DNA from 2 places in the Virgibacillus sp. Bac330 genome. Region 2 is predicted to be linked to the other one. Evidence: a T-box and tRNA genes for the amino acid it is inferred to sense, from the RefSeq annotation. Region 2 holds a T-box; the other holds one or more tRNA genes.

Region 1 (4,418 bases), 1.4 Mb from region 2:
TGGGAGATGGTCCTCCCGGATTCCGACGGAATTCCTCGTGTTCCGCCGTACTCAGGATCCACTCCGGAGGAGATTCTTTTTCGATTACAGGGCTGTTACCTTCTTTGGCCGACCTTTCCAGATCGCTTCATCTAAAGAATCTCTTGATAACTCCAATGGAGTGTCCTACAACCCCAGAAGGCAAGCCTTCTGGTTTGGGCTAATTCCGTTTCGCTCGCCGCTACTTGGGAAATCGCGTTTGCTTTCTCTTCCTCCGGGTACTGAGATGTTTCAGTTCCCCGGGTATGCCTCTTCTACCCTATGAATTCAGATAGAAGTACTGCTCCATTACGAGCAGCGGGTTCCCCCATTCGGAAATTCCTGGATCGATGTCTACTTACGACTCCCCAGGACATATCGGTGTTAGTCCCGTCCTTCTTCGGCTCCTAGTGCCAAGGCATCCACCGTGCGCCCTTATTCACTTAACTAATCTTACAATTTTATCTATGAATAAGCATATTGCTTTTCAGCTTTTGGTTTGATGTCGTTGTTACTCTTATTTAGTTTTCAAGGTACAATCTATAAAAGGATGTCAAATCTTATTATGAAGATACTTGCATCCTATCAAGAGATTTACTCTCTCAAAACTGAACCAAACAACCAAGTATGTTTCCGTATAATCCTTAGAAAGGAGGTGATCCAGCCGCACCTTCCGATACGGCTACCTTGTTACGACTTCACCCCAATCATTGGTCCCACCTTCGGCGGCTGGCTCCAAAAGGTTACCTCACCGACTTCGGGTGTTACCAACTCTCGTGGTGTGACGGGCGGTGTGTACAAGACCCGGGAACGTATTCACCGCGGCATGCTGATCCGCGATTACTAGCGATTCCGGCTTCATGCAGGCGAGTTGCAGCCTGCAATCCGAACTGAGAATGGTTTTATGGGATTTGCTTGGCCTCGCGGCTTCGCTGCCCTTTGTTCCATCCATTGTAGCACGTGTGTAGCCCAGGTCATAAGGGGCATGATGATTTGACGTCATCCCCACCTTCCTCCGGTTTGTCACCGGCAGTCACCTTAGAGTGCCCAACTAAATGCTGGCAACTAAGATCAAGGGTTGCGCTCGTTGCGGGACTTAACCCAACATCTCACGACACGAGCTGACGACAACCATGCACCACCTGTCACTCTGTCCCCGAAGGGAATGCCCTATCTCTAGGGGTGTCAGAGGATGTCAAGACCTGGTAAGGTTCTTCGCGTTGCTTCGAATTAAACCACATGCTCCACCGCTTGTGCGGGTCCCCGTCAATTCTTTTGAGTTTCAGCCTTGCGGCCGTACTCCCCAGGCGGAGTGCTTAATGCGTTAACTTCAGCACTAAGGGGCGGAAACCCCCTAACACCTAGCACTCATCGTTTACGGCGTGGACTACCAGGGTATCTAATCCTGTTCGCTACCCACGCTTTCGCACCTCAGCGTCAGTTACAGACCAGAGAGTCGCCTTCGCCACTGGTGTTCCTCCACATCTCTACGCATTTCACCGCTACACGTGGAATTCCACTCTCCTCTTCTGTACTCAAGTCCTCCAGTTTCCAATGGCCCTCCACGGTTAAGCCGTGGGCTTTCACATCAGACTTAAAGGACCGCCTGCGCGCGCTTTACGCCCAATAATTCCGGACAACGCTTGCCCCCTACGTATTACCGCGGCTGCTGGCACGTAGTTAGCCGGGGCTTTCTGGTTAGGTACCGTCAAGGTGCCAACCTATTCGAATGGCACTTGTTCTTCCCTAACAACAGAGTTTTACGATCCGAAAACCTTCATCACTCACGCGGCGTTGCTCCGTCAGACTTTCGTCCATTGCGGAAGATTCCCTACTGCTGCCTCCCGTAGGAGTCTGGGCCGTGTCTCAGTCCCAGTGTGGCCGATCACCCTCTCAGGTCGGCTACGCATCGTTGCCTTGGTGAGCCTTTACCTCACCAACTAGCTAATGCGCCGCGGGCCCATCTGTAAGTGACAGCATATGCCGCCTTTTAACATTGCGTCATGCGACGCTTTGTTTCATCCGGTATTAGCCCCGGTTTCCCGGAGTTATCCCAGTCTTACAGGTAGGTTGCCCACGTGTTACTCACCCGTCCGCCGCTCGTTCCACAAGCGTCACTCCCGAAGGAGATCTGCTTGCTTCCCGCGCTCGACTTGCATGTATTAGGCACGCCGCCAGCGTTCGTCCTGAGCCAAGATCAAACTCTCCATAAAAGTTTGTGATGATGAACACCGTTCTTCATCATTCTTAGCTGCTGAGATTTCTCTCAGTTTATTTCTTAAGAAAAAACAGGGTTTGTTTTTTCCTTGACATACTGGTTGTTTTGTTCAGTTTTCAAAGAGCAAATATATTATGGTGGAGCCTAGCGGGATCGAACCGCTGACCTCCTGCGTGCAAGGCAGGCGCTCTCCCAGCTGAGCTAAGGCCCCGAGAAAATGGTCGGGAAGACAGGATTTGAACCTGCGACCCCATGGTCCCAAACCATGTGCTCTACCAAGCTGAGCTACTTCCCGTAATATGGCGCGCCCGAGAGGAGTCGAACCCCTAACCTCTTGATCCGTAGTCAAACGCTCTATCCAATTGAGCTACGGGCGCTTATGGTGCCGAGGGCCGGACTCGAACCGGCACGGTAGAAACCTACCGCAGGATTTTAAGTCCTGTGCGTCTGCCAATTCCGCCACCCCGGCTTGGCTTTGGAGCGGAAGACGGGATTCGAACCCGCGACCCCCACCTTGGCAAGGTGGTGTTCTACCACTGAACTACTTCCGCATAAATACCAAACTTTGAACTTTTTGTGGTGCGGGTGGAGGGAGTCGAACCCCCACGTCCGAAGACACTAGATCCTAAGTCTAGCGCGTCTGCCAATTCCGCCACACCCGCAATATTTAAATGTGTAATGGTGAGCCATGGAGGATTCGAACCTCCGACCCTCTGATTAAAAGTCAGATGCTCTACCGACTGAGCTAATGGCTCGTATAATTTAATAATTTAAAATATCATCTCTAGTCTAGATGGTGCCGGCCAGAGGACTTGAACCCCCAACCTACTGATTACAAGTCAGTTGCTCTACCAATTGAGCTAGGCCGGCAATGGTGGAGGATGCAGGGCTCGAACCTGCGACCCCTTGCTTGTAAGGCAAGTGCTCTCCCAGCTGAGCTAATCCTCCAAATACTATAATACTGGTCGGTATATACTGAATTAAAAATGTATATCGCCTGGCGGCGTCCTACTCTTGCAGGGACAAAGTCCCAACTACCATCGGCGCTGGAGAGCTTAACTACTGTGTTCGGCATGGGAACAGGTGTGACCTCTCCGCCATTACTACCAGGCAAAGTTGCTATCTGTTATGTTGTGCTTCAAAGAGGCACAAATCTTATTATAATCGTTTTTGTGAAAAAATCAAGATCTTTGTTGAAAAAAGTCATTTTTTCCTTGTTACCTTGAAAACTAAATAAGAGATCATTCAACGTACATCTACCAAAAAGGTTAGTTAAGTCCTCGATCTATTAGTATTCGTCAGCTCCACGTGTCACCACGCTTCCACCTCGAACCTATCAACCTCATCATCTCTGAGGGATCTTACTCACTTATAGTGATGGGAAGTCTCATCTTGAGGGGGGCTTCATGCTTAGATGCTTTCAGCACTTATCCCTGCCACACGTAGCTACCCAGCTATGCTCCTGGCGGAACAACTGGTACACCAGCGGTGTGTCCATCCCGGTCCTCTCGTACTAAGGACAGCTCCTCTCAAACCTCCTGCGCCCACGACGGATAGGGACCGAACTGTCTCACGACGTTCTGAACCCAGCTCGCGTACCGCTTTAATGGGCGAACAGCCCAACCCTTGGGACCGACTACAGCCCCAGGATGCGATGAGCCGACATCGAGGTGCCAAACCTCCCCGTCGATGTGAACTCTTGGGGGAGATAAGCCTGTTATCCCCGGGGTAGCTTTTATCCGTTGAGCGATGGCCCTTCCATGCGGAACCACCGGATCACTAAGCCCGACTTTCGTCCCTGCTCGACTTGTAGGTCTCGCAGTCAAGCTCCCTTCTGCCTTTACACTCTGCGAATGATTTCCAACCATTCTGAGGGAACCTTTGGGCGCCTCCGTTACCTTTTGGGAGGCGACCGCCCCAGTCAAACTGCCCGCCTGACACTGTCTCCGGACCGGATTACGGCCCTGGGTTAGAAGGTTCGTACAGCCAGGGTGGTATCCCACGGTTGCCTCCACGTAAGCTAGCGCTCACGCTTCGATGGCTCCCACCTATCCTGTACAAGCTGTACCAACATTCAATATCAGGCTACAGTAAAGCTCCACGGGGTCTTTCCGTCCTGTCGCGGGTAATGCGCATCTTCACGCATAGTATAATTTCACCGGGTCTCTCGTTGAGACAGTGC
Region 2 (4,418 bases):
ATGCCATTTCTTTGACAATTGTATTAATAGCTTCTTGATCTAGCTGTTTTAAACCTTCCAATGACTCTTCTGCTTGGGAGATTAGTTGGTTAATTTTAGTGGAAACTAGCTCTTCAGTTCCTTTTGTTTTCTCAGTCATAATAGGCCCCTCCTTAGTTTGTGAAACACTGAGCAATCTTTTTACACCCTCATTATATAATGGTTTTTTATAAATTTCCACACGTTTTGTGAAATAATGAGCAAACAATTTTAATTGGAAGCGTTGTACTATAACAAGTAAACGATTACAAGGTTGATTTGTTAGTATTATGTATTTTTTGTGAACAGTGGGCTTTTAATTGTACAATTGAAAGTGGTGATATTACCAATAAGAGGAGATCTCATTTAAACTAAAGTAAATCTTATTAGTAGCGAGTTTTTTTATTTCGATTTGTTTGTTCTTAAAAGCTCTTGCGAGTTAGAGTGGGCTGTTTTCCTCCCGTTTCAAACCTTTTCAAAATTGAAGTGGGTGTCTCAGCCATTGATACATTTCAAATCTAAACGGGGTCTACAGGTGTATTTTTATATAGGAAAGCATAGAGATTTAAAGTTTAAAATAGGCAAAATGAAGGTTTGAGTCTTCATAATGATTTGACAATAAGCCAAGTTTTCTAAAAAGAGAAGGATGGCTTATTAAGTGCCCCCTTCTACATTAAAAAAGCTTCCTAATACGGTCTTAAATATTGTTGATGCGTAAAAACAAAATGAAATTTTAAGAAAAACAAAGAAAACAAGAGAAAACGTTAGTATATACGGGCGTCCCGAGCTTTTATTACACTATAGGAAAGTATAAATGTTTAAAGGTTTATAGTATAAGAAAAACTATGCTATTCGCCATAAGACTTGGCAAGCTAAGTTTTTCTGAATTTTCTTTTAGAAAAAGCGAACTAAAATGACAATTTTCTTTTAGTAAAGCCATTCCCCTTTTTTTCGATAGCGATAATAAATGGCGGGTTATTTCTTTGATTAATAAACCGATATTGTAACACATGATAGGAGCGTTGGCTCAGCTGCATTACATGTTTTAAAACAGCTTCTTTTTCTTCGTGTCCTCCTTCATGACCATAATAAACAACGATGACAATCAAGCCGTTTGGTTTTAGGAAATGTAATATTTTGTTGATGGCCATAATGGTGGAATTAGCATTGGTGATTATGGTTTTATCGCTTCTAGGCAGGTAACCAAGGTTAAATACTGCTCCTCCAACTAACATTTCTTTTGTAGGTAAGTATTTTTCTAAATGTTCATGGCTATCATGAATAATAGATACATTCTGTTTTTGATTTTCTTGCATTAACTGTCTAGTTGTTTGAATTGCTTGTTCTTGAATATCGAATGCTAAAACGTGGCCATTTTTACCAACAACATTACTTAAAAACAGCGTATCTTGGCCGTTTCCGCAAGTTGCGTCAATGACAGTTTCGTTTTTTTCAATAGTGGATTCTAATAAATAATGCGCATAGTGCAAAATTCCGTGTAACATGATTATCTCCTTTGCCAAAATTATTACTACTTATTTTAGCAGATGAAGTCACATGTTGTCTTGACAAAGATAAAATAATTCATTACAATTCGATATAATAAGATAATGACAATGCCAAGGAATAGTAATAAATTATTTCAGGAATAGAGAGGCAATGGTAGGTGGAAATTGTCCCTGTTTATTTATGAACTCGCCTTGAGCTGTTGCAGGAGCGAAAATTGCAGAGTAGTTTCTGACGTATGTCCTCGTTACGGATTTCAAGTGAATGCTGATGAGCATTAAAATGGGTGGTACCGCGGGTGAAAGCATCTCGTCCCTTCTATGAAATTAGAAGGGACCGTGATGCTTTTTTTATGGTCAAAGAAATTATCAAATTTAGCAGCTGTGGATAAACTTACTAAGTTATTTAGCCGCGTCCAGCGCCTAGCAAGTAGGCGACTTCAATCCATTGCCCTAAGCTAAGTTATCATCGGTTCGTTCTAAATAGGAAGGTTGACTAAAGACGGGCTTGCCGGAGGGCGCCGGCATACTCGTGTTGCAGGAGCATGATTCCTAAAACTTTCGTTGATTCGTTCCACTCGCTCGTTGCTAAACGGGCGCCCCGAGCCTTTGTTCTTTCTATATAAACAGTATCATTTTTGAAATGGCTATGTTCAGTTGAACCTGAAACCTAATGTATCTAGAAAATTTAAATTAATAGGAGGAAAAACATGAGTTATCATCATCAGCAAATAGAGAAAAAATGGCAAACGTATTGGTTAGAAAATAAAACATTTAAAACAAATACGTTTTCTGAAAAGGAAAAGTTTTACGCGTTGGATATGTTCCCGTATCCATCTGGAGCTGGCTTGCATGTGGGGCATCCAGAAGGGTATACAGCTACAGATATTATATCGAGAATGAAGCGAATGCAAGGTTATGAGGTATTGCATCCAATGGGGTGGGATGCTTTTGGACTCCCTGCTGAACAGTATGCAATTGATACGGGGAATAGCCCGGCAGCTTTTACAGATAAAAATATAAATATATTTAAGCGACAAATTCAGGCTCTCGGCTTTTCTTATGATTGGGATCGCGAAGTTAATACAACAGATCCTAACTATTATAAGTGGACACAATGGATATTTATAAAAATGTATGAACACGGGCTAGCATATATGGATGAAGTCCCTGTCAATTGGTGCCCTGCTTTAGGTACGGTATTAGCGAATGAAGAAGTAATTGATGGGAAAAGCGAGCGGGGAGGGCATCCTGTTATTCGTAAACCAATGAAACAATGGATGCTACGGATCACTGCTTACGCAGATCGTCTTTTAGAAGATTTGGAAGAATTGGATTGGCCAGAGAGTTTAAAGGATATGCAACGAAATTGGATTGGCAAATCAGAAGGTGCTGAGGTTAGCTTTGAAATTGAGTCATTGAATGAAGCGTTTACTGTTTTTACAACTAGACCAGATACACTATTTGGCGCAACCTATGCTGTTTTAGCACCTGAGCACCCTTTGGTAAAGAAAATTGTAACAGATAAACAAAAAGATGATGTTGAAAAGTATATTCATGAGATCGAAACGAAGTCAGACCTAGAACGAACAGAATTGTCGAAAGAAAAAACAGGTGTTTTTACAGGGGCATATGCTATTAATCCTGTGAATGGGGAGAAAATGCCAATATGGATTGCGGATTATGTATTAATGAGTTACGGTTCAGGTGCAATTATGGCTGTTCCAGCACATGATGAAAGAGACTACGAATTTGCTACTAAATTTGAACTCCCTATTGTTGAGGTTGTTGCAGGCGGAGACATTACAAAAGGAGCTTATAGTGGGGAAGGCGAGCATATTAATTCTGGGTTTTTAAATGGTTTAGGTAAAGACGAAGCGATTAGGAAAATGATTGCGTGGTTAGAGGAACACGGAAAAGGTGCAAAAAAAATCACCTACCGTCTTCGCGATTGGTTGTTCGCTAGACAACGTTATTGGGGTGAGCCTATTCCTATAATTCATTGGGAAGACGGAACGATGACAACTGTCCCAGAAGAAGAATTGCCATTAGAATTACCGTCTATGAATAATATTCAACCATCAGGGACGGGAGAATCGCCACTAGCAAATGCCGAGGAATGGGTAAATGTCATTGATCCTAAAACGGGTATGAAAGGAAGGAGAGAAACGAACACTATGCCGCAGTGGGCAGGAAGTTGCTGGTATTTCTTACGCTATATTGATCCGGAAAATTCTAAGCAATTAGCTGCTCCTGATGCACTCCAGCAATGGTTGCCTGTTGATCTATATATTGGTGGTGCTGAGCATGCTGTTCTTCACCTGCTATATGCGCGTTTTTGGCATAAGTTTTTATATGATATTGGGGTTGTCCCTACGAAAGAGCCGTTTACAAAGCTGTTTAATCAAGGGATGATCTTGGGAGAAGGCAATGAGAAAATGAGTAAATCTAAAGGTAATGTCGTTAATCCTGACGACGTTATAGAATCTCATGGTGCAGATACTTTACGACTTTATGAAATGTTCATGGGTCCGCTAGATGCTTCTGTTGCGTGGTCAGAAAATGGGCTGGATGGCTCACGTCGCTTCCTCGATCGCGTTTGGCGCTTAACTATTGAGGATGATGGGCAACTTTCTAGAAAGATTATTGAAGAAAATGATGGCACTTTAGATAAAACTTACCATGAAACGGTAAAGAAAGTGACGGAGGACTTTGAAAATTTGCATTTTAATACAGCTATCTCTCAAATGATGGTGTTTGTGAATGAATGTAATAAAGCGGAATATATTCCTAAAAAATATGTGGAAGGATTTATAAAAATGCTATCCCCAATTGCGCCACATATTGCTGAGGAAATATGGATAAAGTTAGGTCATTCCGAAACGATCACTTATG

The links. A T-box is a leader RNA that pairs with one kind of tRNA and senses whether it is charged. The one in region 2 lies ahead of leuS (leucine--tRNA ligase), so its partner is inferred to be a tRNA-Leu.
Region 1: it has a tRNA-Leu gene. The T-box ahead of leuS (leucine--tRNA ligase) is inferred to sense a tRNA for this amino acid. The anticodon was not compared.

What each region holds. Positions count from the first base shown of each region.
Region 1 is NZ_CP033048.1:4,069,250-4,073,667, reverse strand. Features, by position in the region: rRNA gene D9780_RS18975 (23S ribosomal RNA) at 1-467, opposite strand, end outside; rRNA gene D9780_RS18970 (16S ribosomal RNA) at 667-2,231, opposite strand; tRNA gene D9780_RS18965 (tRNA-Ala) at 2,372-2,447, opposite strand; tRNA gene D9780_RS18960 (tRNA-Pro) at 2,455-2,531, opposite strand; tRNA gene D9780_RS18955 (tRNA-Arg) at 2,537-2,613, opposite strand; tRNA gene D9780_RS18950 (tRNA-Leu) at 2,617-2,705, opposite strand; tRNA gene D9780_RS18945 (tRNA-Gly) at 2,713-2,787, opposite strand; tRNA gene D9780_RS18940 (tRNA-Leu) at 2,814-2,898, opposite strand; tRNA gene D9780_RS18935 (tRNA-Lys) at 2,916-2,991, opposite strand; tRNA gene D9780_RS18930 (tRNA-Thr) at 3,031-3,106, opposite strand; tRNA gene D9780_RS18925 (tRNA-Val) at 3,109-3,184, opposite strand; rRNA gene rrf (5S ribosomal RNA) at 3,232-3,347, opposite strand; rRNA gene D9780_RS18915 (23S ribosomal RNA) at 3,505-4,418, opposite strand, start outside.
Region 2 is NZ_CP033048.1:1,044,481-1,048,898, forward strand. Features, by position in the region: gene adhE (bifunctional acetaldehyde-CoA/alcohol dehydrogenase) at 1-139, opposite strand, end outside; gene D9780_RS04675 (tRNA 5-(aminomethyl)-2-thiouridylate-methyltransferase MnmM) at 927-1,523, opposite strand; T-box leader at 1,626-1,844, shown strand; gene leuS (leucine--tRNA ligase) at 2,234-4,418, shown strand, end outside.